4 regions of the Bradyrhizobium sp. CB1717 genome follow, and region 3 is predicted to be linked to each of the others. Evidence: predicted binding sites of a transcription regulator. Region 3 holds the regulator's gene; each other region holds the start of a gene.
What was found. The regulator PhoB, encoded in region 3, activates phosphate uptake and scavenging genes when phosphate is short. The targets are predictions, from matches to a motif close to TGTCATNNANCTGTCAT.
Positions count from the first base shown of each region.

Region 1: QA649_RS17480 (YbhN family protein) is a predicted target of PhoB. The motif match lies at 2,506-2,522, and genes of this name have one in related genera.
Region 2: QA649_RS29170 (STN domain-containing protein) is a predicted target of PhoB. The motif match lies at 4,201-4,217, and genes of this name have one in related genera.
Region 4: QA649_RS17305 (UDP-2,3-diacylglucosamine diphosphatase) is a predicted target of PhoB. The motif match lies at 5,503-5,519, and genes of this name have one in related genera.

Region 1 is NZ_CP121666.1:3,721,502-3,729,354, forward strand. It holds gene QA649_RS17475 (hypothetical protein) at 1-1,166, opposite strand, end outside; gene QA649_RS17480 (YbhN family protein) at 1,253-2,335, opposite strand; gene QA649_RS17485 (ferritin-like domain-containing protein) at 2,762-3,268, shown strand; gene QA649_RS17490 (MFS transporter) at 3,316-4,560, opposite strand; gene QA649_RS17495 (MFS transporter) at 4,787-6,196, shown strand; gene QA649_RS17500 (EAL domain-containing protein) at 6,310-7,853, shown strand, end outside.
Region 2 is NZ_CP121666.1:6,179,073-6,186,925, reverse strand. It holds gene QA649_RS29195 (acyl-CoA dehydrogenase family protein) at 1-2, shown strand, start outside; gene QA649_RS29190 (amino acid--[acyl-carrier-protein] ligase) at 28-1,032, shown strand; gene QA649_RS29185 (aminotransferase class V-fold PLP-dependent enzyme) at 1,065-2,366, shown strand; gene QA649_RS29180 (homoserine O-succinyltransferase) at 2,363-3,511, shown strand; partial or broken gene QA649_RS42980 (hypothetical protein) at 3,523-3,972, shown strand; gene QA649_RS29170 (STN domain-containing protein) at 4,357-4,959, shown strand; gene QA649_RS29165 (RNA polymerase sigma factor) at 4,956-5,555, shown strand; gene QA649_RS29160 (DUF4880 domain-containing protein) at 5,539-6,549, shown strand; gene QA649_RS29155 (filamentous haemagglutinin family protein) at 6,692-7,853, shown strand, end outside.
Region 3 is NZ_CP121666.1:8,934,926-8,942,778, forward strand. It holds gene argF (ornithine carbamoyltransferase) at 1-90, opposite strand, end outside; gene QA649_RS41585 (aspartate aminotransferase family protein) at 90-1,298, opposite strand; gene QA649_RS41590 (GcrA family cell cycle regulator) at 1,753-2,265, shown strand; gene phoB (phosphate regulon transcriptional regulator PhoB) at 2,515-3,222, opposite strand; gene phoU (phosphate signaling complex protein PhoU) at 3,245-3,961, opposite strand; gene pstB (phosphate ABC transporter ATP-binding protein PstB) at 3,973-4,791, opposite strand; gene pstA (phosphate ABC transporter permease PstA) at 4,788-5,633, opposite strand; gene pstC (phosphate ABC transporter permease subunit PstC) at 5,635-6,624, opposite strand; gene pstS (phosphate ABC transporter substrate-binding protein PstS) at 6,761-7,774, opposite strand.
Region 4 is NZ_CP121666.1:3,673,712-3,681,564, forward strand. It holds gene QA649_RS17275 (VF_A0006 family four-cysteine protein) at 1-17, opposite strand, end outside; gene QA649_RS17280 (CHRD domain-containing protein) at 323-742, opposite strand; gene QA649_RS17285 (cytochrome c) at 897-1,820, shown strand; gene QA649_RS17290 (Lrp/AsnC family transcriptional regulator) at 1,933-2,178, opposite strand; gene QA649_RS17295 (PAS domain-containing sensor histidine kinase) at 2,275-4,251, opposite strand; gene thiD (bifunctional hydroxymethylpyrimidine kinase/phosphomethylpyrimidine kinase) at 4,525-5,325, shown strand; gene QA649_RS17305 (UDP-2,3-diacylglucosamine diphosphatase) at 5,543-6,355, shown strand; gene QA649_RS17310 (glycosyltransferase family 1 protein) at 6,369-7,442, shown strand; gene QA649_RS17315 (threonine/serine dehydratase) at 7,507-7,853, shown strand, end outside.

The DNA of each region.
Region 1 (7,853 bases), 4.0 Mb from region 3:
CTCGCCATCACGCCGGAGCGGCGGAACAGCGCGCGCTCGGTCGCCGTGTCGACGATGACGTCGGCGACGAGGCCGGAGAAATAGACGTCGTTGGCGCCGACCGACAGCAGCACGAGATCGAGCGTGCGGTCCGGCTGGCGCTTCTTTGCCGCGGTGAGCGCTTCGCGCAGCTCGGCGACCTGCGCGTTCACGCTGGTGTTGCAGACGCCGGTCTTGCCGGGCGGACATTCGCGGGCACGCTGCGAGCCCAGGAGCCCGTCGCCGATGCTGGCGCCGGTGCAGGCAAGCGGCAGATAGGTCACGGCGATGTGGGTATAGCGCACCGCGAGCGCCAGCGCGGTGCGGGCCTGGTAGCTGTAGAGCGAGCGGTGGCAGGGTGCATTGAACCACAGCGCGCTGTAGTGCTGCCAGTTGGCGAGTGTGTCCGGCGCCTCGCAGGCGCGCCCGCCCTTGTAGCCGTGGCGGCTCGGCCGGTAGTACTGCGCACCGGCGGTGCCGAGATAGGAGCGGAAGCAGAAACCTTCGTCCGACAGCGCCAATGGGCGGTCCGGATTGCCTTCGCCCGAGGCGATGCTGTCCCCTAAGCCGGCGACGAAGACGTCGCGCACCTGGATCTCGGTCTGGACGCGCTGGGTCGGGTCGGAGCCGGCTGAGACGTCGACGGTCGCAACCGTCTGCTTGCCGTAGCGGACGCGCAGATTGACCGGCTCGGCGCAGTCGAAGGTCGAGGCCTGCGGTCCGTCGCCGTCGTCGAACGACCAGGCACAGGTGGCCCCGACCGGCACCGCGCCGACGAGGCGCACGGTCACGGGATGGTCGATCGGCGTGATGTAGTTCTCTTTGACGTTGTCGCGGGTGCAGGGCTGGTTGACCCGGCCCTGCAGGTCGACGCAGAGCCGGTTGACCATGTTGCGGGCCCAGCCACGACCCTCGCTCTGCAGCTCCAGCGACTGCTCGGCGGCCAGAATGCTGCGGTTACGCGCATTCTCGACATGGAGCAGGAAGTCGCGCTCCTCGCGGAACAGGCGGAAGCGGTTGCGCACCTCCCAGGAAACCTGCATGGCGCCGGCGTCCTGCGCCGCTGCGCGCGGAAGCGGCAAAGCGGCCAGAATTCCGGCAAGCAGCAGGACGCTTGCGGAGAGGGTGCGAAGGGATACAGGGATCATGGCCCGCGTTTTCAACGGCAAAGTTGAGGCGGAAATAAGAGGGGATTGCCTCCCCGCCCGCAAGCCTTCCGGCTCCAGATCGCAGCCTACCGTTTATTGGCCTGCCGCAGCAGCCGTTCGCGCTCCATCGGCGCCACCTGCTTGGGCAGATTGGCCTGGGCGCAGGCCTCCGCCAGCCGCCGTCGCTCCTGCCAAGGCTCGACCACGTTCATCCAGAGCTCGCGCGTGCCCATGATGGAGATGGCGAGGCCGAACGGGATCACGAAATAGAGCAGACGGAACACCAGCAGCGTCGCCAGGAGCTGCTCGCGGCCGAATTCGGGCAGTGCCACCAGCATGGCGGCGTCGAACACGCCGATCGAGCCGGGCGCGTGGCTGGCGAAGCCGAGCAGCGTCGCCAAGATGAACACCACGGCGAGCGAGAGGAAGTCGATCGGCGGATTGGCCGGCATCAGCAGGTACATCGCCGTGGCGCAGAAGCCGAGATCGACCACGCCGATCAGGATCTGCACCAGCGTCAGGGGCGCCGAGGGCAGCACCACCTTCCAGCCCTTCTGCCCGAGCTCGCGCCGCTTCTCGCCCATGCAGAGCCAGACCAGATAGGCGCCGATCGAGGCGAGGCCGCCGAGCGCGATCAACCGGTTGAGCGACGAGGGGAGCTGATCCATCGAGGACGCGGCATCCGGATGGATGGCCATGCCGATCGAGAGCACGAAGATGTTACCGAGCCAGAAGGTCAGGCCCGACAGGAAGCAGATTTTCGCGACGTCGATCGCGTTCAGCCCATAGTCCGAATAGATCCGGAAGCGGATCGCACCGCCGGTAAAAACCGTGGCGCCGATGTTGTGGCCGATCGAATAGGACGTGAAGCTGGAGAGCGCTGCGATGCGATAGGGAACGTGCTTCTTGCCGATCGTTCGCAGTGCAAAAAAGTCGTAGAAGGTCAGCGTACAGAACGCGAAGAAGACGCAGATCGCCGCCAGCCCGATGCTGCCGCGGGGAATCTCGGTTAACGCGGTCAGGATCACGCCGGTATCGATGCCCTTGAGGGTCCGCACCAGCGTTGTGATGGCGAAGGCGATGATGAACACGCTCGCGGCAATTCCGAGCCGTCGCCAGCCAATCCATCTCTTGAAGCCGCGTTTCAGCGCGGTCAGCAGTCCGTGCATTCATCCTCCCGGCGGGGGGCAAGACCGACCCGGCCGGGCATTGGCCAGTCGGGCGCGATCGTTGCCGAAGGCAGTGTCGATCGCTGGATATGATCCAGCTCATTTAAGGCAAAAACAGTGACTTGTGCAGCCCTTGACAAGGATAGGTTCTGCGCCAGACCGACTACTTTTGTCATATGCGGTTCACATCGGGCGCGCGTTAAGCACATGAGTCGGCAGATAGGCCCGGATCGTACGTTCACATGCCGGCACGATTTCATATCGTGCTGCCGCCTGCATTGTTCCAGCTCAAGCGATGCTGGCTTTTATGGAACGTCGATGCCGGGCTCTCGTTAGCGGCCCATCAGTAACCGAACATGGCGGAATAAGCGGCTTTTCGTGCAGGCCGGCGTCTACGTGTTCCCGAAACCCGAGAGGATTGGAACGATGGGACTGTTCACAAAGGACATCAAGACCATGAACGACCTGTTCGTGCACCAGCTCCAGGACATCTACTATGCCGAGCAGCAGCTCACCAAGGCGCTGCCGAAAATGGCCAGCAAGGCCACCGATCCGCAGCTGAAACAGGGCTTTTTGACGCACCTCGAAGAAACCAAGCAACATGTCACGCGGCTCGAGGAAGTGTTCAGGATGCACGGCGTTGCCGTGAAGGCGGTCGACTGCCCGGCCATCGACGGCATCATCGAGGAGGCCGATGAGACCGCCGGCGAAGTCGCCGACAAGGCGGTGCTCGACGCCGCGCTGATCAATGCGGCGCAGGCCGCCGAACATTACGAAATCGTACGCTACGGCAGCCTGATCGCCTGGGCCAAGCAGCTCGGCCGCAACGACTGTGCCACCGTGCTGGCCAAGACGCTGGAGGAGGAGAAGGCGACCGACAAGAAGCTGACGGCGCTAGCCGAGAGCAAGGTGAATCTGCGCGCGGCGAGCTAGCGACCCAGTCTCGTCTGGAGACGCCGTGCAGCCGTGCGGCGTCTCCCTTATTCGTCTTGCGGCGCCGCCGGCCCGGCCTTGTATTTCAGTCCGAACATCAGGGCAATCACCGCGAAGGCCGCAATGGTCACGGCAAACACCAGGCTCGCCACGGTCAGGCTGGTCAGGCTCGAGAGCACGCCAATCCCGATCACCGGAAGCGCGTTTCCGAGAAAGCAGCAGATGAAATAGGCCGAGACCACCTCGGCACGGCGACCATCCGGCGCGATCTGGTTCACCACCTGCAGGCTGCCGCGATAGCCGAGGCCCGCCGCCACGCCGCAGGTCGCGGTCGAGGCGATCATGACTGCGAGCGAACCCACGAATTGTGCCGTCACGAGCAGGGCAAGGCTCGGCAACATCAGGCCGAGCGACCACAGCATGGCGGTGCGGCTGGAGAGTGAGCGCGTCAGCGCGATGACCAGCGCCACAGCGGCTGCCAGCTCGAGGAAGATCGCGCCGGCGACGGCATGGCTGGTGACATGAAGCTCGTTGGCGAGCACGCTCGGTGCCAGCGCGGCGAAAAAGGCGACGAGGGCCATCGCGCCGAAGCCTGTCACCGCGGGCGCCACGAAGCGCGGCCGGATCGACGACGGAACGCCGGCACGCGGCCGGATCGACAGCTGCGCGAACGCGGCCAGCGGCCGATCGACGGTCTCGCGCGCGAAGGCGAGGAGGATCGAGACAACGACCAGCACCGCGAGATAGGCGATGAACGGCGTTCGCAGCGGAAGCGCGACATATTCGGCAAGCAGGCCGGCGATCAACGCGCCGAGACCAAGACCGGTGAAATTCGCGATCGTCGCGATCACGGTGGCGCGGGAACGGTCCTGTTCGGCGATCAGTTCGGCGAGCCAGGCAGTGCCGGTTCCGGCGCCGATCCCGATGGCGAGGCCGCTCAGCACCCGTGCGACGTAAAGGGAGGCGACACCGTGTGCGAGCAGGAAGACCAATGCGCCCGTGATGGCGATGCCGATGGCAATGACCGCCGTGCGCCGCCGCCCGACTTGGTCCGACATCCGGCCGAACACCAGCAATGCGGTCAGATTGCCGACGACGTAGACGGCATAGATCAGCGTCAGGGTGATCTGGGAGAAGCCGAACTGCTGCTTGTAGATGACGTAGAGCGGGGTTGCGATGGTGCTGCCGGCGAACAGGGCGCCGATCAGGCATCCGACAACAAAGATGGTTGCGGTCTTGCCGAACTCTGATCGTGCGCCAGACGGAATTGAGGAGTTGCCAACTCTTGCCATGAGGTTCATCGCCTAGAGGGGAACATGAAAGGGTCAACAGAGACAATCTCGCCCTGTTCCCATGCTTGCGCGCGCACGGGACTTGCACCGCGAGCAGGGCGTGGCGCTTCGTCGTTTGTTACTGAAGGACTACGATTCATCGCGCGATGATGTTTCGACCATAATCGAAACATGATGGCGCGGCGCAAGCGTATGTTTTCGCATGGGGCTGCAATCGAGGTGCAGCATGCGAGCTAACACCATCAAATATGAATCCTTCGACGACGCGGCCCGCGCGCAGCGTGCCGGCTCGCGTCTTGCGACCTTGCTGACGCTGGCCGCGATGAGCCTCGGCTATGGCGTGGTGCAGCTCGACGTCACCATCGTCAACACCGCGCTCGATGCGATGGGCAAGACGCTCGGCGGCGGGGTGGCCGAGCTGCAATGGGTGGTCAGCGCCTACACCATCGCCTTTGCAGCCTTCATCCTGACATCGGGCGCGCTCGGCGACCGGATCGGCGCCAAGCGCGTCTTCATGGCGGGCTTCGCCATCTTTACCGCCGCCTCGCTCGCGTGCGCGCTGTCGCCCAACGCCATCGTGCTGATCGCGGCACGATTGGTCCAGGGGCTGGCGGCGGCGATCCTGGTGCCGAATTCGCTGGCGCTGCTCAATCATGCCTATACAGACGATCGTGCGCGGGGCCGGGCTGTTGCGATCTGGGCTGCCGGCGCCAGCCTGGCGCTCACCGCGGGTCCCTTCGTCGGCGGCGTGCTGATCACCCTGGTCGGCTGGCGCGCGATCTTCCTCGTCAACCTCCCGATCGGCCTGATGGGTCTTGGGCTGAGCTGGCGTTATGCGACCGAGACCACGCGCGCGCCCTCGCGCGAGATCGATCTGCCCGGCCAGCTCGCAGCGATCGGCGCGCTGGGGGCGCTGGCCGGCGCGATCATCGAGGGCGGCGCGCTCGGCTGGGATCATCCGGCCGTGCTCGCGGCCTTCGCGGCGGCCCTGGTCGTGGGCGTGCTGTTTGTCTGGCGGGAAAGCCGAGCGGCGCAACCGATGCTGCCTCTGTCGTTGTTCGGTCACCGGCTGTTTACCCTCACCGCGCTCGTCGGACTGCTGGTGAACATCGCGATCTACGGATTGATCTTCGTGCTCAGCCTTTACTTCCAGAGGATCAACGGGCTGTCGGCGTGGTGGACCGGGCTCGCCTTCGTGCCAATGATGGCGGCGGTGCTGCCGGTCAATCTGCTGGCGCCGCGCCTTGCCGAGCGCATCGGCGCGTGCCCGACCATCGTCGTCGGCGCCAGTATCTCGGCGCTGGGCTGTCTCGGCCTGCTCTGGATCGAGGCTGACACGCGCTATTGGATGATCTGCGCGCAGATGATCGCGATCAGCGGCGGCCTCGGGCTGCTGGTGCCGCCGCTGACCTCGACCCTGCTGGGCAGTGTCGAGAAGGCGCGCTCCGGCATCGCGGCCGGCGTCCTGAACGCGACGCGGCAGACCGGCAGCGTGCTCGGCGTTGCGCTGTTCGGCTCGCTGGTGGCCTCGGAGGGGGCCTTCATGGCCGGCCTGCACGCCTCGCTGGCCGTATCGGCCTCCGTCCTGCTGCTTGCCGCCGCGGCGATCGGGATCGGCGCGCCCTCGCGAGGATGAACAATCCGAGCGAATGAACACATCTCCCGTTCACCATCCGCGGAACCGGCACATAGCCGGTTACCGATCGTCCACCACTGTCGGTTCAAGTGCGGGTCCCATAGGGGCCGGCAATGTATCAAGTTCTTTACTGTCTCACCGAACAGCATGATTGGAGCCTGGTTGCGCTTGGCGGAGCAGTATGCCTGCTCGCCAGCGCCGCGGCGATCAGCCTGTTTCACCGGGCGCGCGCGACGCGGGGACCGGGGCGCCTCGCCTGGATCACACTGGATGCTGTCGTCAGCGGATGCGGTGTCTGGGCGACGCATTTCATCGCGATGCTTGCCTACGGCCCGGGCGATGCCGGCGCTTACAACATCCCGGTCACGATTCTTTCGCTGATCCTTGCGATCTCGGTGACCTTCGTCGGGCTGAGCATCGCGGTGTCGTCCTCGCGCGCGGCCTGGATCGTCGTCGGCGGTGCCATCGTCGGCGGCGGTGTCGCGGCGATGCATTACACCGGCATGGCGGCGCTGGAGATGCCGGCCCGCGTGGGCTGGGTCGGAAGCACGGTTGCCGCCTCGGTGCTGCTCGGAGTTGTCTTTGCCGCGCTCGCGCTGTTCGTCGCCGCGCGACGCGACGATATCTCCCATGCGCTGAGCGCGACCGCCTTGCTGACGCTCGCCATCGTCGCACATCATTTCACCGCGATGGGCGCCGTGCTGCTGACGCCGGACCCGACGCTCGCGATCAGCGGGCTCGCGGTTCCGCCTGCCTCGATGTCTTTCCTCACGGCTACCGCCGCGGTTGCGATCATCGCGATTGCGCTCGTTGCTGCGCTGCTCGACCGCCGCGCCAAGGGCGAACTGGGACGCCAGCAACTGGTGCTGGACTCCGCGCTCGAGAACATGTCGCAGGGACTGTGCATGTTCGATGCGGACGGCAAGATCATCCTGTTCAACGAGCGATATGCGTCGATGCTCCGCCGTACCGACATCGCGCTGACCGGCCGTCTGCTGGTCGACGTGTTCAGGGAGGAGCAGGCCAAGGGCCAGTGGCTGGGCGATGCGGATGAATTCTTTGCGCGGCTCGTCGCCGATGCGCGCGAGGGCCGCACCACGACCGACGTCATCAACCGGTTCGGCCGCTCCATCCGCGTCGTCAACCAGCCGATGCAGGGCGGCGGCTGGGTCGCGACCTTCGAGGACATCACCGAATGGCTGGCGGCGCAGGACAAGATCTCGCACATGGCGCGACATGACGCGCTGACCGGCCTGCCGAACCGCGTGCTGTTCCATGAGGAGCTCGAGCAGGGACTGCACCGGGCGAAGTCGGACGACCAGCTTGCGGTGCTCTGTCTCGATCTCGACCACTTCAAGGACATCAACGACTCGCTCGGCCATCCCATCGGCGATGCGCTGCTCAAGGAGGTCGGCCGCAGGCTGAAGGCCACCGTCGGCGAACACGACACGGTGGCGCGGCTCGGCGGCGACGAATTCGCCGTGGTCCAGATCGGACGGTCGGAGGAAGCCGCTGCGCGGTCGCTTGCCGGCCGCCTCGTCGAGGTGATCTCGGCGCCTTACGAGATCGACGACCATCAGATCGTGATCGGTGTCTCGATCGGCATCTCGCTGTCGCCGCAGGACGGCAGCAATCCGGACGAGCTGCTCAAGAACGC
Region 2 (7,853 bases), 2.8 Mb from region 3:
GATTTTCTTCAGAAAGGAAAAGGCCTGATGAAGTTGGCCATTGTCGAAGCACCGGCGGCCCCCACTTCCCCCAAAGTCGATCCGTTGGACCATCTTGCCGACGTGCTATTCCACGAGATGGGCTCTCCCGGCGTCTATGGCCGCTCCGCGCTCTACGAAGACGTCTTGGAGCGGATTGCCGCGGTGATCTCACGGAATCGCGACCCGAACGCCGAGGTGATGCGTTTTCCGCCGGTCATGAATCGCGCCCAGCTCGAGAGGTCGGGTTACCTGAAGAGCTTTCCCAATCTCCTCGGTTGTGTCTGTGGGTTGCACGGCATGGAAAGTGAGATTGACGCGGCGGTCAGCCGCTTCGATGCCGGCGGCGACTGGACCACGTCGCTATCGCCTGCCGATCTCGTTCTGACGCCGGCGGCCTGCTATCCGGTCTATCCGATCGCGGCGAGCCGGGGGCCTGTGCCGGCCGGCGGCTGGACCTTCGATGTGGCCGCCGACTGTTTCCGCCGCGAACCTTCGCGCCATCTCGACCGGTTCCAGTCCTTCCGAATGCGAGAGTTCGTCTGCATCGGCAGTGCGGATCACGTCTCGGCGTTCCGGGAGCGCTGGATCATACGTGCGCAGAAGATTGCCCGGGACCTCGGGCTAACCTTCAGGATCGACCATGCCAACGACCCGTTCTTCGGCCGGGTCGGCCAGATGATGGCGGTAAGCCAAAAGCAGCAATCGCTGAAGTTCGAACTGCTGGTGCCGCTACGCTCCGAGAAGCAACCGACTGCCTGCATGAGCTTCAACTACCACCGGGATCATTTCGGCACGACCTGGGGCATCGTCGATGCAGCCTCCGAGCCGGCCCACACTGCCTGCGTGGCGTTCGGAATGGATCGTCTGGCCGTCGCCATGTTCCATACCCACGGCAAAGACGTCGACCTGTGGCCGACCGCCGTGCGCGAGCTGCTGGGCTTAGCGCAGACCGACGGCCGAGCACCTTCAGCAAGCGAGGAGGTCCGATGCGCCAGGGAAGTCGGGAGCTAGCCCGGGGCAGGAGAGCCGAAGGGCCAGCTACCATGAGAAGAGAGACCGTCGCCGTCCATGGCGGCTTCGAAGACGATCCGGCAACGAAGGCCGTTGCCGTACCGATCTACCAGACGGCCTCCTATGCATTCGACAGCGCCGACCATGGAGCGGCACTCTTCAACCTCGAAGTCGACGGCTTCCGTTATACCCGGATCGGCAATCCAACCAACGCCGTGCTGGAGAAGCGCGTCGCAGCTCTTGAAGGAGGCATCGAGGCACTCAGCGTCGCCTGTGGGCAGGCCGCGGTGAACTATGCGGTCGTCAACATCGCCGAGATGGGCTCCAATATCGTTTCGGTTCCGCAGCTCTACGGCACCACACATACGCTGTTCGCGCATATCCTGCCGAGGCAGGGCATTGCTGTCCGCTTTTCGGAAGACGACCGGCCGGAAAGCGTCGAAGGGCTGATCAACGACGACACACGGGCAGTGTTCTGTGAGAGCGTCGGAAATCCGGCCGGAAACGTCTGCGACATCCAGGGGATGGCTGAGGTCGCGCACCGGCACGGCGTTCCACTGATCGTCGACAACACCGTGCCGACACCGATCCTTCTCAGGCCGATCGAGTACGGCGCTGACGTCGTTGTGGAGTCTCTTACGAAATTCATGGGCGGGCATGGCACGACGCTCGGTGGAATTATCATCGACAGCGGCAGGTTCCCCTGGACGGAGCATCGTCGACGCTTCCCGATGATGAACGAACCGGAGAAATCGTACCACGGCCTGGTCTTCACCGAGCGCTACGGCGCCGCTGCCTACATCGCGCGTTGCCGCGCCGTTTCCCAGAGAACCACGGGTGCGGTGCTGGGGCCGATGAACGCATTCCTGCTGCTCCAGGGCATCGAGACCGTCGCGCTCCGGATCGAGCGCCACGTCGAGAATGGCGCAAAGGTCGCGCGATTCTTGCGCAACGACGGCCGTGTCGGGTGGGTAAATTATGCGGGCTTTCCTGACAGCCCTTATTTCGCGCTGACGCAGAAATATCTGGATGGTCGAGCGTGTTCGCTGCTGACTTTTGGTGTCGCCGGAGGCTTCGAGGCGGGCAAGCGATTCTACGACAGGCTGAAGCTGTGTAAGCGGCTCGTCAACATAGGCGATGCGAAAACGCTGGCCTGCCACCCCGCATCGACAACGCACCGGCAAATGTCCGTCGAAGAGCAGGAGAAGGCCGGCGTGCGACCCGAGATGATCAGGCTGAGCGTCGGAATTGAGCACATCGACGACATCCTTGCGGATCTCGATCAGGCGCTCTGCGCCGCGAATGTTTCGGCAACCGTGAAGGCATTCGGATGACTGTCCTAATCGATATAGATTCGCACGAGCACCACCTCTTCTCCAGGGCACCGAGCGGCGCCTATGCGAAGGAGCCCTCGGGAAGCCGGGGAGATTGTCTCGACATCGGGCTCATCAATAACATGTCGGATGCCGCCCTGATGTCGACCGAGCGCCAGCTGTTCGACCTGCTCGATGCGGCCGCGGGACGAGTTTGCGTCAGGCTGCACTTCTATACGATGGAGTCGACTCCCCGTTCCGAATGGGGGCGCGACTACGTGCGTCGATACTACCGTGGCATCGGCGATCTGCTGAACAGGAGCCTGGATGGAGTGATCGTGACAGGCGCCGAACCCAGGGCCGCCAGCCTGACAGACGAACCATATTGGACCACCTTCGCCGAGATCGCCGATTGGGCGAGGGAGAATACCGTGTCGTCGGTGTTTTCCTGCCTGGCTGTTCATGGAGCCGTTCTGCACCTGGACGGCGTTGCGCGCCACAAGCTGCCTGCCAAATGCTTCGGTGTCTTCGCTCAAACAAAGACGAGACGTCATCCCTTGATGCAGGATGTACCGAGAACCTTCCGAATACCGCACGCCCGGTGGAACGAGGTGCAGGAGGAGGATCTCACGGACTGCGGATACTCGGTTCTCAGCTGGTCGGCGGACGCTGGAGCCGACTGCTTCGTCAAGCAGCAGAGGAACAGTCTTTTTGTCCATTTCCAGGGCCACCCGGAATATGAGACCCAGAGCCTGCTGGGTGAATATCGAAGAGACATGGGGCGTTTCCTCCGGGGGGATAACGAAGTCTGTCCGACGATACCGAGGGGCTATCTGAATGAGGGCGCGGAAAAGATGCTGATCGCCTTCCGGCAGCAGGCCCTTTCCGACAGAAACCCGGAACTATTTGCCGATTTTCCGGCCGATCAGCTGGCGAAGGACCTTAGCAACGCCTGGCGCCTTCCGGCCCAGCGGATATACCGCAACTGGTTACGCTACATTGTGTTGCAGCGAGCCCGACGTTTACACTCGGTGCGAGAAGCAGCTCTCGCTGCGGCCCCAATTCCGCCGCATCGCCGCGGACGCAAGTTGGTTGCCGCTCCATCCGCTCGTCTGGCGCGCTCGCCAAACCCGGCGACCACAAGGCGGCTCGGATACAAGGAGTGAGAGCTCAGACGATGGTCCGATGCCGTGAGATAGGAGTAGCCGATCTCGACGCCGTCGCCGATCTTCTGACAAAGTGCTTTCCAATACGATCGCGGGATTACTGGATCGATGGACTGAGGCGCTTGTCAGTGCGCGAGACGCCCGACGCTTCCCGCGCTTTGGCTATATGCTCGAGCATGACCAGGCGCCCGTCGGTGCCGATGCGGGTCGGTCGCATCAGGCAGCCGGTGATGCAATTGATCTATTGCGCCGATCTGGCCGACTATGTCGTTTGCGCCGGCGCCATGGGACGCTTCCTGGTTCGACGCGGCTGGATGTCGATTGCTCTCGATGCCAATGGCCCTGTGACCGGCCTCGTCGGCATCTACAGGGAGCCGATCGGCCGGAAGTACTTCAAGGGTCCGCATTGCCCCCGGCTTGCCGATCTGTCTGACTCGGAGCTGGTGATCTACGGGCCGTGACTTCGTCGTTCCAGGATTGTTCCAACCGTGAGTCGGGTGGTTTAGAAGTCCCAGATCTTGCAGTTCGTGCGCCGTCGCGGGTGAGTCATGCAGGATGACCAGTGCTCAAAAGCGAGCGCCGCGCTGTTTGTGCTCTTCCGGCTTGCAAAGCGATCGGTGACATATTCGTGTCAAGGAACCTTCGTAGGCTGGGGACTTCTTGTGGCATCCAGGCAAGTTCGGGACGGTCGTCATTCGCCTCTCGCGATGCTGATGGCTTGCCGGAGCAATTGATCGGTGTCACGTCGCGTGCCGTATCTGGCTGTGTGTTTGATGTTTGCCGCCCTTGCAGCCGAAGCGGAGCCAAAAGGCGCAATAATCGGGTCGCCGCGCGCGAACTCGGAAATGACCGCGCCGTTGTCGTTCGACATTCCGGCCCAGCCGCTTGTCTCCGCACTCGATCGATACGGCGATGCGACTGGTCGCGAGGTCCTCTACAATCCGGCGCTTGCGCAAGGCCGCATCTCAGAAGCCGTCAAAGGCAGCTTTGAGCCGGAGACGGCGCTACAGCTGCTGCTTGCGGGAACCGGTCTTGCCGCCCGCTTCCTGAAGGACAATTCGTTCGTTCTGGTCCCGGCTCCCGAAGCCGCCGGACCGCCGGAAGGCAGTGCCGCCGCTCTCGCGCACCAATATTATGGTGTCGTTCAGGCGAGGTTGCGTGATGCACTGTGCCGGACCAGCGGGGCGCGGCCGGGAAGCTATCGCATCGCGGCCCTGGTCTGGATCGCGCCATCGGGGACCGTCTCCAGGTTCGAACGACTTGGATCGGCCGGCACGGTCGAGCTGGACCGCGGCATCGACACCGCGCTTCGGCATTTCAGCGTGGGTGCCCCGGTGCCCCCAGGCTTTGCGCAGCCGGTCTTGATCGTGGTCCTGCCGCAGGCTTCGGGCGTCACAATGAGTTGCGGCGCGGCCGCCCTACCGCAGGCGGCCGGAGGCGTGCGGTGACCGAAGCCTCCGTGGCGATGCTGCGCCGCCTGCTGCTCGACCGATATGACGATCTCAAGCGGGGTTTGACGCGGCGCCTGGGCTCGTCCGAAATGGCCGGCGATGTCCTGCACGACACCTGGCTGCGCCTGGCCCGCACGGACACGACGATTGGAACCTTGCACAATCCGGTCAGCTACCTGCTGCGCATGCTGTTCAACGTGGCACATGACCATCGTCGCGCGGAAAAGCGCCATTTGACGAAGGTCGATATCGAGCATCTGCTCGAGGTCGCCGATGAGACGCCTGGTCCCGCCGAAGTCGCGGAGGCGCGGTCGGATCTGGACGCGATGGCCATCATCCTGGCCGAGCTGCCGCCTCGCCGGCGCACCATCCTGCTCGCGGCAAGGGTCGACAACATGGCGCGGCAGGAGATTGCGGACCGGCTTGGCGTATCCTTGCGCCTCGTCTCGAAGGAGCTGCAGCTCGCCCATGAATATTGTCTGGCGCGGCAAAGGCAAATGAAAGAGACGGAATGCACGCCGGACCAGGGAAATTCGTCATTGAATCGAGACCCGTCGCCGCGCGGTGATCACGACCATGACCAGGCTGAATGACTCCATGACTCAAGGACAGGTGCATAAGCTCGACCTGTTGCAGCGCGAGGCGATCGCGTGGGTCCAGCGCATCGATTCCGGACATGCGACGTCTGCCGATGCCGAGACGTTGCGGCGATGGTGTGCGGCGAGCCCGGAGCATGCGGCGGCCTTCGCCGCGGCGAGCGGAGTATGGCGCGATATCCGCCGCGCCGGCGCGAGCATTCCGCGCAGCCAGTTCGAGGCGTTGCCGGTCCGGCAGACGTCACGCCCGGTACTCGACCGCCGCCTCGTTCTGGGTGGCGGGTTGGCTGCCGCCGCGGCGGCCTGTGTCGCCGTCGTCAATCCGCCACTGGGCCTGTGGCCGTCCCTCCGCGAACTGAATGCCGACTACAGGACAGCCATTGGCGAACAGCGGCAGATCAGGCCGGCGGAGAACGTCGCGGTGCGGTTGAATACGCAGACCAGCATTGCGGTCCACCCCGCCGACGGGGAGGGCGATCGTCTGGAGCTCCTTGCGGGGCAGGCGCTGTTCGAAACGGTCGAGAGCGTTCGTCCGCTCGTCGTATTGGCCGCAGACGGGCGCTCGATCGGCCGCCATGCACGTTTCGATGTGCGTTGCATGAACGGTCCGGCGGGTCCGGTAGTGAGCGTCGCCTGCTTCGATGGCGAGGTGCGCATCGAGCGCAACGACAATTCTGCCGTCATCGGCCCGGCGCAGAGCGTGCGTTACGATGCCGGCGGGCTCGGTCGGGTTGCCGCGATCGACGCAGAGGCGGAATCCGCCTGGCAGCGGGGAATTGTGCTATTCCGGGCAACCCCGCTCGCGGATGTGGTGGAAGAGGTCAATCGTTATCGCGCCGGCCGGATTCTTCTTGTCAATCCGAGCCTCGCGCAAAGGCCGGTCAGTGGCCGCTTCCGCATCGACCAGATGGATGAAATCCTCGTGCGTCTCGAGCAGGCCTTCGATGTCAAGGCCCGCAAGCTCCCGGGCGGCCTGGTTCTGTTGGGCTGACGTCCGCTGACAAGAAACTTTCACACAGAAACCGTGCGCGTTCGCCTACAGGCTTCCGTCTTAGAGCTAGATCGTCATCGCAGGGGATGACGAGGCACGACCCTTCACTGGGTTTAGCCGTGCTGCCAGAAGGAATGCCGTCTTGTCCCACCGCACCGTCCGTTTTCGCCCGTTCCGGTCCGTCAGACACGCGATGTTCCTCAGCGGCGCCAGTGTGGCCGCGTTGCTGGTGGGGGCGGCTGCGGCCGATGCGCGCAACCTGGGCAGCGGCAGCGCGAGCCCGGTGGCAAATGTCGCCGTGACGACCAACGCTGCGGGGCAGGCAGGGGCGATCGCATCGGCACAGGCGATGAGCCGCATTAATGCTTCGCTTCGAGCGATGCGCGACGTACAGGCGGCAGCGAGAGCCGGCGCGCTGATCGGCCCGAACAATCTCGGCCTGGACAAGAATCATCCCGGCCGTCTGCTTCCGAATGTGCCGAACGGACTTGCCCCCGGAGGCCTCAATCCGACCAGCAATCCCACCGCGGTGATCGACGGGCAGCCGGCCTGGACCGGCGCCGCGCAGCCGACCCAATCGACCGGCTCGAATGGCCGGGTCCAGGTCGAGGTCGTGCAGAACCAGCAGAAGGCGATCCTGACCTGGAACAAGTTCAACGTCGGACGCGAGACCGACTTGTATTTCAACCAGTCCGCCGGAGGTGGCGGCGCCGCCAACTGGATCGCGCTCAACCGAGTGCTCGACCCGAGCCTCGTCCCCAGCCAGATCCTCGGCACCATCAGGAGCGAGGGACAGGTCTACATCATCAACAGGAACGGCATCATCTTCGGCGGCTCCAGCCAGGTCGATGTCGGCACGCTCGTGGCCTCGTCCCTCGCTTTGTCGAACGCGCAGTTCCTGGCCGGGATCAATACTTCGATTGCGCTCACCAACGACATTCACTTGCCGACGTTCGGCGAATACAATCCACGGCTGGCCAATTCGCAAAAGCCGGCCACCGATCCAAGCCAGCCCACGCGGTTCACTCCGGATGGCGTGCCGGGCGACGTCACCATCCAGACCGGAGCTCAGATCAGCGCGAAGACCGGCGGCAAGGCGATGCTATTCGCGCCGATCGTTGCGAACGCCGGCCAGATCAGCGTCCCCGACGGCCAGATCATCATGGCCGCCGGCGAACAGGTCTATCTCAGGACCAATCCGGGCGACACGCGCGGTGTGGACGTCGCGGTGACCGCCCCGATGCCCTGGCTGTTCAACTACAATCATCTGATGGGGGCGATCGCCGGCTGGGAGCTCTACACGG
Region 3 (7,853 bases):
CTTCATGGCGGAGGAGGCGTCGAGCATGCTCTTGAGCTCCGACAACGGCAGCTCGTTGATATCCAGGAAGTGCTTCGGCGACCTGCTCATCAGCTTGCCGCCCGCTTGGTCTGGCTGGACGAGATCGCAGCGCAGGCGCGCTCTAACCGCGTGACGCTGTCCTCGATCTCGGCTTCGGTGACGATCAAGGGCGGCAGGAAGCGCACGACATTGTCGCCGGCGCCGACCGTCAGCAGTTTTTCATTGCGCAAGGCCGCAACGAGATCGCCCGAGGGCACCACAGCCTTGATGCCGATCAAGAGGCCCTCGCCACGCACTTCGCTGACGACGTCAGGGTGACGGTCGATCACGGAGGCGAGCTTCTGCTTGAGCAGCAGCGACATCTTTTGGACGTGGTCGAAGAAGCCGGGCTTGAGCATGACGTCGAGCACGGCATTGGCAGCCGAGATCGCCAGCGGATTGCCGCCGAAGGTCGAGCCGTGCGAGCCGGGGCCCATGCCGGCTGCCGCCTCCGCGGTGGCCAGCACCGCGCCGATCGGGAAGCCGCCGCCGAGCGCCTTGGCGAGCGACATCACATCAGGTGTAACGCCGGTGCGCCGATGGGCGAAGAGATCGCCGGTGCGGCCCATGCCGGTCTGCACCTCGTCGAAGGCGAGCAGCAGTCCCTTCTCGTCGCAGAGCTGACGCAACGCCTTGAGGAAAGCGGGCGTCGACGAACGTACGCCGCCCTCACCCTGGATCGGCTCGACCAGGATGCCGGCGGTCTGCGGACCGATCGCCTTCTTCACGGCTTCGATGTCACCGTGCGGGACCTGGTCGAAACCGTCCATCGGCGGACCGAACCCTTCGAGATATTTTGCAGATCCCGTCGCAGCCAGCGTCGCCAACGTGCGGCCATGGAAGGCGCCCTCGAAGGTGATGATGCGGTAGCGCTCCGGATGACCCTTGGAGAAGTGATGATGGCGGACCAGCTTGATCACGCCTTCCAGCGCCTCGGCGCCGGAATTGCAGAAGAACACGAAGTCCGCGAAGCTTTCCTGGCACAGACGTGCGGCGAGTTTCTCGCCGTCCGGGCTCTGGAACAGGTTCGACATGTGCCAGAGCTTGGTCGCCTGCTCCTGCAGCGCCTTGACCAGCGCGGGATGGGCGTGGCCAAGCGCGTTCACCGCGACGCCCGAGGTGAAATCGAGATAGCGCTCGCCATTGGTCGCGATCAGCCAGCAGCCTTCGCCGCGCTCGAAACCGAGGTCGGCCCTGGCGAAAACGGGGAGCAAATGCGGCGCGGCGCTGTTAGTCATGACGATCACTTGATGTTGCGGACGGCCTCAACGCGCTCACGCAGCGCACCATTGACCGGCCCGGAAAACGAAACGTGCCGCCTTTTAAGGGCGGCACGTGACACTATCTTATGCCGGGTAGAACGGGTGTCAATGCCGCCCGAAAGCCCCGCGAAACGCTGAATCCGTAGTCTTGCGGTGCCGGATTTGCGGGGTTTTTGCCACGGAACATGTGGAAGCGAGTCGGCTGACTCTTGCGCGTGAGTCACGCCATATTGTAGCGTTTGGCTTGTCAGATACGACATCTCGTGCAGCAGTTCTGATCCTCTAAGTCCTCATGTACCGGCGTAAACGTTCGGGCGTTCTGGTTACGCCCGGCGAGCCTTAAGGGATTCTGGCGGCACGGGTTTTTCGAGGCTTAGGCATTCGCCGCAAGGCGCCAGGACGGCAGCCGCACGGCGAGGGAAAGGGTGCAATGACGGTTTTGACCTGGTCCGACGATCGCGTCGAGCAGCTGAAAAAGCTCTGGGAGGCCGGATTGTCGGCCAGCCAGATCGCAGCCGAGCTCGGCAACGTGACCCGTAATGCCGTGATCGGCAAGGTGCACAGGCTCGGCCTGTCCGGCCGCGCCAAGAGCCCCTCATCGGCAGCTCCCCGGCCGCGCAAGGCGCGTCCGGCTCAGCACATGATGCGGGTCAGCCGCCCCATCGCACGCGGCAACACCGCGCTGGCACAGGCCTTCGAGGTCGAAGTCGAGGCGGAGCCTGTGACCTACGACAACGTGGTGCCGATGAGCCAGCGGCTGTCGCTGCTCGAATTGAACGAGGCGACCTGCCACTGGCCGGTCGGCGATCCCTCGAGCCCGGATTTCTTCTTTTGCGGCGGCAAGGCGCTGTCGGGCCTGCCCTACTGCGCCCAGCACTCGCGCGTGGCGTATCAGCCGGCGGCGGACCGCCGTCGCGCGCCGGCCAAGCCGGGCACGCGGTGAGCTTGTTCTGAGATCAAGAAGCAGCCGTCACACGATGACGGCTCAACACACTCCGCTGTCGTCCCGGCGAAGGCCGGGACCCATAACCACCGAATGCGGTTTGGCGAAGACTCTCTGTGACGCGGCTGCGCCGCGCAACTTGCACCGCGCTTCATCGATAGATCACGCGGTATGGGTCCCGGCCCCCGTGCGCAATTGCGCACTCGGCCGGGACGACACCCATGCTGCGGCAATAGCCCCCAAACCAGCTTACGTCTGCTCGGCCTTCGCAAAGCGATCGTCGAGCGCATAGCCGGCGCCGCGGACGGTGCGGATCGGGTCCTGCTCGCGACCGAGATTGAGCAGCTTGCGCAGGCGGCCGATATGGACGTCGACGGTGCGCTCGTCGATGTAGATGTCGCGGCCCCAGACGCTGTCGAGCAACTGCTCACGCGAGAACACGCGGCCGGGATGCTCCAGGAAGAACTCCAGCAGGCGATATTCGGTCGGGCCGAGATCGATCGGCCGGCCCGAGCGCGCGACGCGGCGCTTGTCGCGATCAAGCTCGATGTCGCCATAGGCGAGCACGGTGGCGAGCCGCTCAGGGCTCGCGCGCCGCAGGAGGCCCTTCACGCGCGCCAGCAGCTCCGGCACCGAGAACGGCTTGACGATGTAGTCGTCGGCGCCGGTCGCAAGCCCGCGCACCCGCTCGCTCTCCTCGCCGCGCGCGGTGAGCATGATGATGGGAAGCTGCTTGGTCTCGGGACGGGTCCGCAGCCGCCGGCACAGCTCGATGCCCGAGAGGCCCGGCAGCATCCAGTCGAGCACGATCAGGTCGGGGATGTGCTCCTTGAGGCGGGTGTCGGCATCGTCGCCGCGCATCACCGTCTCGACGTCATAGCCGTCGCCTTCGAGGTTGTAGCGGAGAAGCTCGGTGAGAGCTTCCTCGTCCTCAACCACCATAATGCGTGCGCCCATGGTGTCGTCGCTCCTTAAGTCTTCAGGTATTCGGGACCGTCGTGGCGAAGGTCGTCATGTCGCCCTTCGGCCGCTTGTCGGTGATGGCCTGGCCCTCGATCATGTAGAACACGGTCTCGGCGATGTTGGTGGCGTGATCGCCGATCCGCTCGATGTTCTTGGCGCAGAACATCAGATGGATGCAGAACGAGATGTTGCGCGGATCCTCCATCATGTAGGTGAGGAGCTCGCGGAACAGCGAGGTGCAGATGGCGTCGACTTCCTCGTCGCCCTTCCACACCGCCATCGCAGCCGGCAGATCGTGCGCGGCATAGGCGTCCAGCACCGACTTGACCTGCTGCTGCACGAGGTCGGTCATGTGCTCCAGGCCGCGGAACAGTTTGAGCGGATGGAAGTCGGCATCGAGCGCGGCGACGCGCTTTCCCATGTTCTTGGCGAGGTCGCCGATGCGCTCGAGATCGGTCGCAACGCGCATGGCGCCGACGATCTCGCGCAGATCCACCGCCATCGGCTGGCGGCGGGCGATGGTGAGCACGGCGCGCTCCTCGATCTTCTTCTGCAGCGCGTCGAGCTCGGCGTCGATGGTGACGACGCGCTGGCCGAGCGCGACGTCGCGGCGGATCAGCGCATCGACGGAATCGACGATCATGCGCTCGGCGATGCCGCCCATCTCGGCGACCAGGCGGGTGAGCTCCTGGAGGTCGGTGTCGAAAGCCTTTGCGGTATGTTCAGAACCCATGTCCCGTCTCCTCAGCCGAACCGGCCGGTGATGTAATCCTGCGTGCGCCGATCGGTCGGCGACGTGAAGATCTTGCTGGTGTCGTCGAACTCGATCAGCTCGCCGAGATACATGAAAGCGGTCTTGTCGGAGACGCGCGCCGCCTGCTGCATGTTGTGGGTGACGATCGCGATCGTGTAGTTCTCGGACAGTTCCTGGATCAGCTCCTCGACCTTGGCGGTCGAGATCGGATCGAGCGCCGAGCAGGGCTCGTCGAACAAAATCACTTCAGGCCGCACCGCGACGGTGCGGGCGATGCAGAGGCGCTGCTGCTGGCCGCCGGAGAGCGACAGGCCCGAGGCGTTGAGCTTGTCCTTGACCTCGTTCCACAGCGCGCCGCCGCGCAGCGCCTTCTCGACCCGGTCGTCCATCTCGGACTTCGAGATCTTCTCATAGAGGCGGATGCCGAAGGCGATGTTCTCGTAGATCGTCATCGGGAACGGCGTCGGCTTCTGGAACACCATGCCGACGCGGGCGCGCAGCAGGTTCAGGTCCAGCTTCGGGTCGAGGATGTTGGTCTGGTCGAGCATCAGCTGACCGGTGACGCGCTGGCCCGGATAGAGGTCGTACATCCGGTTGAAGATGCGCAGCAGGGTCGACTTGCCGCAGCCCGACGGGCCGATGAACGCCGTGACGCGGTTGCTGCCGAGCGTCAGGTTGATGTTCTTCAGCGCGTGGTGCTCGCCGTAATAGAAGTTGAGGTTGCGCACCGTCACCTTGGCGGGCGCTTCCGGCAACGGCTGCGAGGCCAGATGGGCGTTGGAACTCACGGATACGGAAAGATCGGTCATTTTGCAGTCCTCTCGGCGCCGAGGATGCGCGCGCCAATGTTCAGGGCAAGCACGGTGATCGTGATCAGCAGCGCGCCGCTCCAGGCGAGCTGCTTCCAGTAGGCGTAGGGGCTCTGCACGAAGTTGTTGATGGTAACCGGCAGGTTCGCCATCGTCTTGTTCAGGCCGAGGCTGAAGAACTGGTTCGACAGCGCGGTGAAGAGCAGCGGCGCGGTCTCGCCGGCGACGCGGGCGGTGGCGAGCAGCACGCCGGTGATGAGACCCGATCGGGCCGCACGATAGGCGATGCGCTTGATCACCAGCGAGCGCGGCAGGCCGAGCGCGGAGGCGGCCTCGCGCAGCGCGTTCGGCACCAGCAGCAGCATGTCCTCGGTCGTGCGCAGCACCACCGGGATGACGATCACGGCTAGCGCAAGCGCGCCCGCAATCGCCGAGAAGCCGCGCATCGGCACCACCACCGCGCCGTAGATGAACAGGCCGATGATGATCGAGGGCGCCGAGAGCAGGATGTCGTTGATGAAGCGGATCACCGAGGTCAGCTTGTCGTTGCGACCGTATTCGGCGAGGTAGGTGCCGGCGAACAGGCCGAGCGGCGCGCCGATGCCGACGCCGATCACGGTCATGATGATCGAGCCGACGATGGCGTTGCGCAGGCCGCCTTCGGTCGAGCCCGGAGGCGGCGTGTCCGCGACGAAGATCTCGAGGTTCAGGCCGGCGAGGCCGTTATAGAGCAGCGTCATCAGGATCAGCGCGAGCCAGGTCACGCCGAAGGCGGCGGCACCGATACAGAGCCCGCGGACGATGATGTCCTTGCGGCGGCGGCGTACGTAGATCGGGTTCATGTTACTTCCCCGCCTTCTTTTCGAGACGCAGCAGCATCAGCCGCGCGGCCGCGAGCACGAAGAACGTCAGCACGAACAGCAAGAGGCCGAGCAGGATCAGGCCGGACTGGTGCAGGCCATCGCTCTCGGCGAACTCGGATGCGATCGCCGCCGAGATCGTGGTGCCGGGCGCGAAGATCGACGACGAGATCCGGAAGGAGTTGCCGATGATGAAGGTCACCGCCATGGTCTCGCCGAGCGCGCGGCCCAGCGCCAGCATGACGCCGCCGATGATGCCGACGCGGGTGTAGGGGATCACCACACTGCGGACGACTTCCCAAGTGGTGCAGCCGACGCCGTAGGCGGCTTCCTTCAGCACCGGCGGCACGGTCTTGAACACGTCGACCGAGATCGAGGTGATGAAGGGCAGCACCATGATGGCGAGGATCAGCGCCGCATTGAACAGGCTGAGATAGGACGGGGGACCTGCGAAGATCGCGCCGAGCACAGGAACGCCGTCGAAGATCTTGATCATGAAGGGCTGGAACGTGTTGGCCAGGAACGGGCCGAGCACGAAGAAGCCCCACATGCCGTAGATGATCGAGGGGATGCCGGCGAGCAGCTCGACCGCCATGCCGATCGGGCGGCGCAGCCATTGCGGGCACAGCTCGGTGAGGAAGATCGCAATGCCCAGACCAACCGGGATGGCGATCAGCATGGCGATGAAGGAGGTGACGAGCGTGCCATACATCGGCCCGAGCGCACCGAGCACGGGCGGATCGGCCGACGGCGCCCAGCGCTGCGTCCACAGGAAGGAGATGCCGTACTCCTTCATCGCCGGGAAGGCGCCGACGATCAGCGAGATGATGATGCCGCCGAGAATGAGCAGCACCGAAATCGCGGACAGCCGCGTGATCCAGTAGAAGGTGAGATCGCCGAGCTTGAACGCGCTCAAGGCCTTGGCGCGATCATACGGTCCGGCAGCATCAATTACGTTGCTCTCGACAGCCATCTCAGCCACGCCGATCCCCTGTACCCGTTATTCATATACGCTTGTTGTTGGTGGCGCGCTCCGGATGCGGCACCAGGCCGATCCGGAGCGGAGATCTTGGAGATCATTCCGGCACCATGTCCGGGACAGGAGCGCCTTAGCTCTTGATCTCGGCAGCCCAGGTCTTCTCGATCAGGGTCACGACGCCTTCGGGCATCGGGATGTAGTCGAGCTCTTCAGCCGCCTTGCCGCCGTTCTTGAAGGCCCAGCGGAAGAACTTGATGGCTTCCTGCGAGGCCGCCTTGTCGGTGGCTTCCTTGTGCATGAGGATGAAGGTCGCCGCGGTGATCGGCCAGGACTTGTCGCCGGGCTGGTCGGTCAGGATGACGTAGTAGCCGGGCGCCTTGGCCCAGTCGGCGTTGGAGGCGGCCGCCTGGAAGGCCTCGACGGTCGGCTGCACCGGCTTGCCGGCCTTGTTGACGAGACCGGTGTAGGTCAGCTTGTTCTGCTTGGCATAGGCGTACTCGACGTAGCCGATCGAGTTCTTGGTCTGGCTGATGTTGCCCGACACGCCTTCGTTGCCCTTGGCGCCGACGCCGACCGGCCACTCGACCGCGGTTCCCTCGCCGACCTTGCTCTTCCAGTCCGCGCTGGCCTTGGCGAGGTAGTTGGTGAAGTTGAAGGTGGTGCCCGAACCGTCCGAGCGGCGAACCACGGTGATGGCTTCCGACGGCAGCTTCACGTTCGGATTCAGCTTCTTGATCGCGGCGTCGTCCCACTTGGTGATCTTGCCGAGATAGATGCTGGCCAGCGTCTCGCCGTCGAACACCATCTCGCCGGGCTTCACGCCTTCGATGTTGACGACGGGAACGATGGCGCCCATCACCATCGGCCACTGGACGAGGCCGTCCTTCTCGAGCTGCTCAGCCTTGAGGGGCGCATCGCTGGCGCCGAAGGTCACGGTCTTGGCCTGGATCTGCTTGATGCCGCCGCCCGAGCCGATCGACTGGTAGTTCAGACCGTTGCCGGTCTCCTTCTTGTAGGCGTCAGCCCACTTGGAATAGATCGGGAACGGGAAGGTCGCACCGGCACCCGTGATATCGGCGGCAAAGGCCGCCGTCGTCGTTGCGGCGACCAAGCCGGCAGCGACGATCGTTTTGATGAAATTCATGCTGGTCTCCATACAGGGGAGCGAAGCGCCATCCGCGCCCGATCGCGCTCCCCGCGCCGCCCCTTTAAGAGCAGTCGGC
Region 4 (7,853 bases), 4.0 Mb from region 3:
TGAGCCTGCTTTTCCATGTCGCTTTGCGCAACGACCGGCCCGGAGGAGGAAAGCAACGCTCCGGCGACGATGAGGCCTGCCAGAACGTACAATGGCCCGCGCGCCGATCGTCTGATGCTCGCGTTGTCGGGCCGATCGAGAACGCTGGAAACGAACCGCACGGTGCCACTCTGGAAATTGGTGAGGCCGAAGTTTACGGCGGAACGCGCGAGGCTGGCAAGGCACAAGCGCGGACTGCCGGAGCGGCCTCCGCCGCGAATCGAAAAGGCCGGACGCTCCCTCCTTGCGTCCGGCCTTTCCGCGACGAAGCCGCGCTTTCGCGTTACTTCATCACCTGGCCGCGGATCTCGCCGCCCGGGTTCGCCGCCGTGTGGATGTTGATATAGTACTTGCCGCCGAGCAGGTCGGCGGCCTGCGCGTCGGTGAGCGTCGCTTCGCCCTTGACCGGGCTCGAGCCCGCATTGGCGATCGGGACCGCAACGCCGGCGTTCTTGCCGGCCTCGGCGGGGCCGTGGAAATGGGCGGCGGTGGCAGGACCGGAGAGCCCGGAATAGTTGACGGTCCACGACAGCTTCTTGCTGGCGGCGTCATAGTCGAGCTCGGCCGTTCCGGTGGCGCTGCTGGTGTTGGCGGGCACTTCGGATTTGCCGTCCAGTGTCGCCTTCAGTTTCTCCGCGCTGGCCGGGGCGGCGAAGGCAACGGCAGCTCCGAGTGCCAGTGTGGCAAAAACGGCTTTGGTCATGAGTCTCTCCCTGTTGACGCCTGATTGCTGTGAACTTCCAAACAGTACGTCTTTCAGTTTATTCCCGTATTACAGCCGGACCATTTAAAATATTCGTGGCTGGATCGGGCGCGGCATGACCCTTAAGTTCGCGCGCTCACGATGGAATGATTGAATGCTGCGACGAACACTACTTGCCGCCCTGATTGCCGCCGTCGCGGCTTTCGGCCTCTATTGGTGGTTGACCGCCCCGGCGGCGCTGGCCGAGCCGGCACCGACACGCAAGCCCGATCTCGCCAACGGGCAGGAGCTGTTCAATGCCGGCGGTTGCTCGTCCTGTCATGCGGTGCCCAATCAGCCCGATCGGCTGCGGCTCGGCGGTGGCCTGGCGCTCGGCTCGCCGTTCGGGACGTTCTACGTCCCCAATATTTCCCCCGATCCGGCCGACGGGATCGGCCGGTGGAGCGAGGCTGATTTCGTCAACGCCGTGATGCGCGGCATCTCGCCCGAGGGCACGCACTACTTCCCGGCGTTTCCCTACACGTCCTACCATCTGGCAAAGATCGACGACGTCCGCGATGTCTTCGCCTATCTGAAGACGCTGCCGCCGGTATCAGGCAGAGTGCGCGACCACGCGCTGCCGTTTCCGTTCAACATCCGCCGCAATGTCGGCATCTGGAAGCTGCTGTTCATGGACACCGGGCCGTTCGTCGCGGACGCTGCTCGCTCGCCGCAATGGAATCGCGGCGCCTATCTCGTGAACGGTTTCGGCCATTGCGCCGAATGCCACAGCCCGCGCAATCTGCTCGGCGGCATCATCACGGCGCAGCGCTTTGCCGGCGGCCCCAGTCCGGAAGGCGAGGGCTGGGTGCCGAACATCACCCAGCAGGGCATCGGCAGCTGGAGCGAGAAGGATATCGCCGATTTCCTCGAGACAGGCGACATGCCCGAGGGCGACAGCGCCTCGGGCGCGATGCGGCCGGTGATCAAGAACCTGGCGCAGGTAACCGCGGAAGATCGCGCCGCGATGGCCGCTTATCTGAAGTCGCTGCCACCGGTACAGGGACCGACGCCGCCCAAGAAGAAGGAGGGCGGCTAAAGCATGATCCGGAAAAGTGCGAGGCGGTTTTCCGAGAAGATCATGCGCAAACAACAACCTAAAGCGCGATGACGATTCATCCAAATCTCATCGCGCTTTAGCGCAGCCTGCTCTAGCCCGTGCCGAACGCCTTGAAGGTGATGATGGTGAGGGTGTCCTGGATGCCCGGCAGCACCTGCACCTTCTCGTTGACGAAGTGGCCGATGTCGGTGTCCTTGTCGACGTAGAACTTCACCAGCAGATCATATTGGCCGGCGGTCGAGTAGATCTCGGAGGCGATCTCGGCTTCGGCGAGCGCATTGGCGACCGTATAGGACTGGCCGAGCTTGCATTTGATCTGGACGAAAAAGGGAACCATTGCAGTCACTCCGAAAGCGCATCTGGGCGGCTAATAGGCCAAAACCGGGGTGGCTTGGCAAGCGAACTTGCCGCCTTGCCGTTGCCGGGAGCCTCCCTAGGAGGGCAGCGGCACGGCGGCGAACGCTTCCCTGAGCCGACGGGCGAGCTCGGCATTGCGATAGGGCTTGGTCAGGACGATCGATTGGGCGTGCGCGCGGCCCTGCTCGACCAGGGTCTCCAGGGCGTAGCCGGACGAGAACAGGACCGGGAGGCCGGGGCGGATGCGCCGGGCCTGGTCGGCGAGCTCCCAGCCGCTCATGCCGCCGGGCATCACGATGTCGGTGAACAGGAGGTCGATGGCCGGGTTGGTGCGAAGCAGCTGCAAGGCCTCCTTGCCGTGGACGGCCGAGATCACGCGATATCCCAGCGCCTCCACGCGCAGCGTGACGGAGGAGCGGACGAACGGATCGTCCTCGGCGATCAGAATCGTTTCGTGGCCGCGGGGTGCGGCTTCCTCGCGCGCCGCGATGTCGGCGAGCGACGTCTCGCCGCCGGCATGCGGCAGGTAGATGCGGACCGTCGTGCCGAGGCCCGGCTCGCTGTAGATCGAGACATGTCCGCCCGATTGCTTGGCGAAGCCATAGACCATGCTGAGGCCGAGGCCAGACCCCTTGCCGACCTCCTTGGTGGTGAAGAACGGCTCGAAGGCGCGCTCGATGACGTCAGGTGCCATGCCTTCGCCGTCATCGGTGACCGCGATCAGGGCGTAGCTGCCGGACTCCACCTCCGGATGCTGCATGCGATAGTGCTCGTCGATCGCCGTGAGCTCGGTGCTGAGGGTGAGATGCCCGCCCGATGGCATGGCGTCCTGCGCATTCAGCGCGAGGTTGAGCACGGCGGATTCGAGCTGGGCGCGGTCGGCGAAGGCCTGGATGGAGCCGGAGCCGAACGCCGTCCTGATCTCGATGTTCTCGCGCAAGGTGCGCTTGAGCAACTTGTGCATGGAGGTCAGGAGCTCGCGGCACTCGATCGCGCGGGGTTGCAGCAATTGGCGCCGGCTGAACGCCAGCAGCCGTTGCGTCAGCTCCGCACCGCGTTCGCCCGACTGGCAGATGTCGTCGGCGAAGCGGCGGAGGTCAGGACGCTCGCGGAGCTGCTCGCTCAGGAGTTCCGCGTTGCCGATGATGACGGTGAGCAGATTGTTGAAGTCATGGGCGATGCCGCCGGAGAGCTGGCCGACCGTCTCCATCTTCTGCGCCTGCTGCAGCTGCTGCTCGGTCAGCTTGCGCCGGGTCAGGTCGTGAACGATGCCGACATGGATCAGCTCGCCGTCCTGCCACGCCTGGCCCACCGACAGGTTCATCGGAAAACTCGATCCGTCCTTGCGCAGGCCGACGGCCTCCCCTGTTGCGAAACGCTGCGCGCGATCGGTGGATGAGGGCCTCTCCTTGGACATCAGCATGCCGATGTCGCGATTCATGACCTCGTCGGCGCGATAGCCGAACAGGCGTTCACAGGCGGGATTGAACAGGAGAATGCGGGCCTGCGCGTCGAACAGGATGACGCCGTCGACCGCGGTGTCGACCACGGCGGTGAGGCGCGTCATGCTCTCGCGCAGCGCGCGCTGGGTTTCGCTGACCTGGCCGAGCAGCTGCGCCGCGTCCCGATTCTTGGTCTCCTCCTCCTCAAGCGCGGCCCGGACCTGCCGGAGCTCGAACGGCGAGGGGATGGTCAGGATCTTCGGCAGCAGCGGCCAGAGCGCTCCCGCGGTGACGACCGACGCCACGGCGGTGAGCGCCTTGACGATGCCCTCGATGCCGTAGACCGGCACCCAGAGCGTGTAGATCGACAGCACATGCGTCAGGCCACTGGCCATGATGAAGACGGCGAACGCCCAGAACACCCATCCGAACTTGAGGTCGCGCCGCTTGGTGACGAGGATCGCAAGCGCGAACGGGATCGAGAAATAGGCCAGCGCAATGCAGGCGTCCGAGACCACATGCAGCCATATCAGCTCGGGTTCCCAGAGCAGGCAGATGCCGTGCGGGGAGAACATCGAGGAGTCGAGGAGACGTTCGAAATAGGCCCACATGATCGGGTTCCCGAGAGGATTTCGGGCCGAGGCTGGCCCGCAACATGGCGTTGTGGACGAATCCACGGGCCAACCTCTCATTCATCGGAATCGATGCCAAGGCCGGGCGATGCCGAGGTCATATTTTCGCGGAATGTGCACGATTGCGGGAAGACGGGCAGTCCGGGGCCGCCCTCCACCTGATTTGCTCGCCCATGGCCCGGCTTGCTGGCACGTCGGGGGCGCGCTAGGACAGGGCATGGCCGTGTCCTTCTCAAACGAACGTATCCGGCGATGACGACGCCCGTTGCGCTCACCATTGCCGGCTCGGATTCCAGCGGCGGCGCCGGCATCCAGGCGGATCTGAAGACCTTTGCCGCGCTCGGCGTCTACGGCGCCTCCGTGATCTCGGCGCTGACGGCGCAGAACACGCGTGGCGTCACCGGCATTCACGCCGTGCCGGCCGAGTTCGTCGCCGCGCAGATCGATGCGGTGTTCTCCGATCTCGACATCGGCGCGGTGAAGATCGGCATGGTCGGCCAGGCCGACAGCATCGATGCGATCGCGGCCGCGCTGTCGCGCTGGCAGCCGCGCCACATCGTCCTCGATCCCGTGATGGTGGCGACCTCGGGCGACCGCCTGCTGGCGTCCGAAGCCGTCGACGCCTTGCGCACGAGACTGATGCCGCTGGCCTCGGTGATCACGCCGAACCTGCCGGAGGCCGCGGCTCTTCTCGGCGAGCACATTGCGGCGAGCGAGGCCGAGATCGAAGCCCAGGGGCGCCGGCTGCTGGCGCTCGGCTGCCGTGCGGTCCTGATCAAGGGCGGGCACGGCGAGGGCGCCGAGAGCATCGACTATCTCGTCACGTCCGGACACACGACCGCGCTTGCCGCGCCCCGCGTCGCCACCAAGAACACCCATGGCACCGGCTGCTCGCTGTCGTCGGCGGTCGCTGCGGGGCTCGCCAAAGGTGAGGATCTCGAGGGCGCCGTACGCAACGCAAAGACCTGGATCAGCGCCGCGATCGCAGCCGCCGACCGCTTCAGCGTCGGCCACGGCCATGGGCCGATCCATCATTTCCACAAATTTTACTGACGGCGCGCGTCCGCGCGGCGCGGTTGCTCCCCCGTTAACCAATAAGGCCATGCGGTTCCGCGGTTTTGCGGGCACCGCTGCGGCGCCATGTCGCCTGATTGTCGCATGCGACTGATATTCGCGGGGTGGGCGAGGCAAGGCGTGATTCGTATTTGAAGGTGCCTCAAGGGTTCAATCGGTCATCCCCCTGTCACGGGACATTGTTACAGGCTGGCGCATGGGAAGTTACGATGTGAGTGACGAGAGCCCGGAGCGGCGCTTTCGCACGTTGTTCATCTCCGACGTTCATCTCGGAGCCCGCGGTTCTCAAGCCGACCTTCTGCTCGACTTCCTGCGCTACCATGATGCCGACACGATCTACCTCGTCGGCGACATCGTCGACGGCTGGGCGCTGAAATCGAGCTGGCACTGGCCGCAGTCCCATAACGACCTTGTCCAGAAGCTTTTGCGCAAGGCGCGCAAGGGCGCCAAGATCATCTACATTCCCGGCAATCACGACGAGTTTCTGCGCAACTATTACGGCACGCATTTCGGCGGCATCGACGTGGTCGAGAACACCGTCCACACCGGCGTGGACGGCAAGCGCTATCTCGTCATCCACGGCGACATCTTCGACCTCGTGGTGCAGAACGCGCGCTGGCTCGCCCATCTCGGCGACAAGGCCTACGACTTCGCGATCCAGATGAATCGCTTCGTCAACTTCTTCCGGCGCATGTTCGGCGTGCCCTATTGGTCGCTGTCGCAATGGGCCAAACAGAAGGTCAAGAACGCCGTCAACTATATCGGCGCGTTCGAGCAGGCGCTGGCGGCCGAAGCGCGGCGCCACGACGCCGACGGCGTGATCTGCGGCCACATCCACTACGCCGTGATCCGCGACGAGGCCGGCATTCGCTACATGAATTGCGGCGACTGGGTCGAGAGCTGCACGGCCCTGGTCGAGCACGACGACGGCCATTTCGAGATCATCACCTGGGCGGATCAGTTGCAGAAGCCGGCAGAAGTCCCGCAGGTCGCAGCCAGAGCTGCTTAACAAGGGCCACTTGATGCGCATCCTGGTCGCGACCGACGCCTGGCACCCGCAAGTCAACGGTGTGGTTCGGACGCTGACCAAGCTGGCTGATGCCGCCAAAGGGCTTCGCGTTGAAGGTCTTGGCGTTGAAGGTCTTGGCGTCGAGTTCACGTTCCTGACGCCGCAATCGTTCCGCACCTTCGCGATGCCGAGCTATCGCGACGTGCGCCTCGCGATGCCGCGTCCGGCGCGAATCGCCAAGCTGATCGAGGAGGCGCGCCCCGACAGCATCCATATCGCGACCGAGGGGCCGATCGGCCTGATGGTCCGCCGCTATTGCCGCCAGCGCAAGCTGCCGTTCACGACCAGCTTCCACACTCGCTTTCCCGAATATGTCCGCGCCCGCGTGCCGGTGCCGGGGTCGCTGATCTGGCGGGCGCTGCGCCGCTTCCATGCGCCCAGCCGCGCCGTGATGGCGGCGACGCCGGCGCTTGCCCGCGAACTGACCGAGCGCGGCTTCGACAATGTCGTGCTGTGGCCGCGCGGCGTCGACACCGGCCTGTTCCATCCCCGCGCCGTCGATCTCTGTCTGCCGGCGCCGGTGTTCCTGTCGGTCGGCCGCGTCGCGGTGGAGAAGAACCTCGAGGCCTTCCTCGATCTCGATCTGCCTGGCACCAAGGTGATTGTCGGCGACGGCCCGGCGCGCGCCGCGCTCGAAGAGGCCTATCCCGATGCGATCTTCCTCGGTGAGAAGCACGGCGAGGAACTGGCCGATATCTATGCCGCCGCCGACGTGTTCGTGTTCCCCAGCAAGACCGACACGTTCGGCCTGGTCCTTCTGGAGGCGCTCGCCAGCGGCCTGCCGGTCGCGGCCTTCCCGGTGAAGGGCCCCCGCGATGTCATCGGCGATGCGCCGGTCGGCGCGCTCGATCACGATCTGCGCAATGCCTGCTTCGCCGCGCTCGGCGTCTGCCGGCAGGACTGCGTCGAATTCGCCGCCAACTACACCTGGGAGGCCTCGGCGCGGGTCTTCATCGACAGCATCCAGGCGGTCGGGGCGGTGCTATCAGGCAGGAATGGGGCGGAGCCGGTTAGTTTCGTAGCCTGAAAACCAGGGCTCATCGCGCGGAGGTGTCTTGCCCGGGCCTCATCGGCCACGATAACATTCCGCCATGACCGAACAGCTCCTTCCGGTCGGCCCCGCCGACATCGATGCCGCAGCGCGCGTGATTGCGCCCTACGCCATCCGCACCCCGCTGTTGTCCTTTCCCGTGCTCAACGAGCGCGTCGGTGCCAAGGTGTTCCTGAAGCCGGAGATGCTCCAGCGCACCGGCTCCTTCAAGTTCCGCGGTGCCTTCAACAAGGTGTTCTCGATCCCGCAGGACAAGCGCGCCGGCGGCGTCGTTGCGTTCTCCTCCGGCAACCACGCCCAGGGCGTGGCGGCGGCAGCCAAGATCCTCGACATGCAGGCGACCATCGTGATGCCGGCGGATGCGCCGCTGTCGAAGCGCGAGCGCAC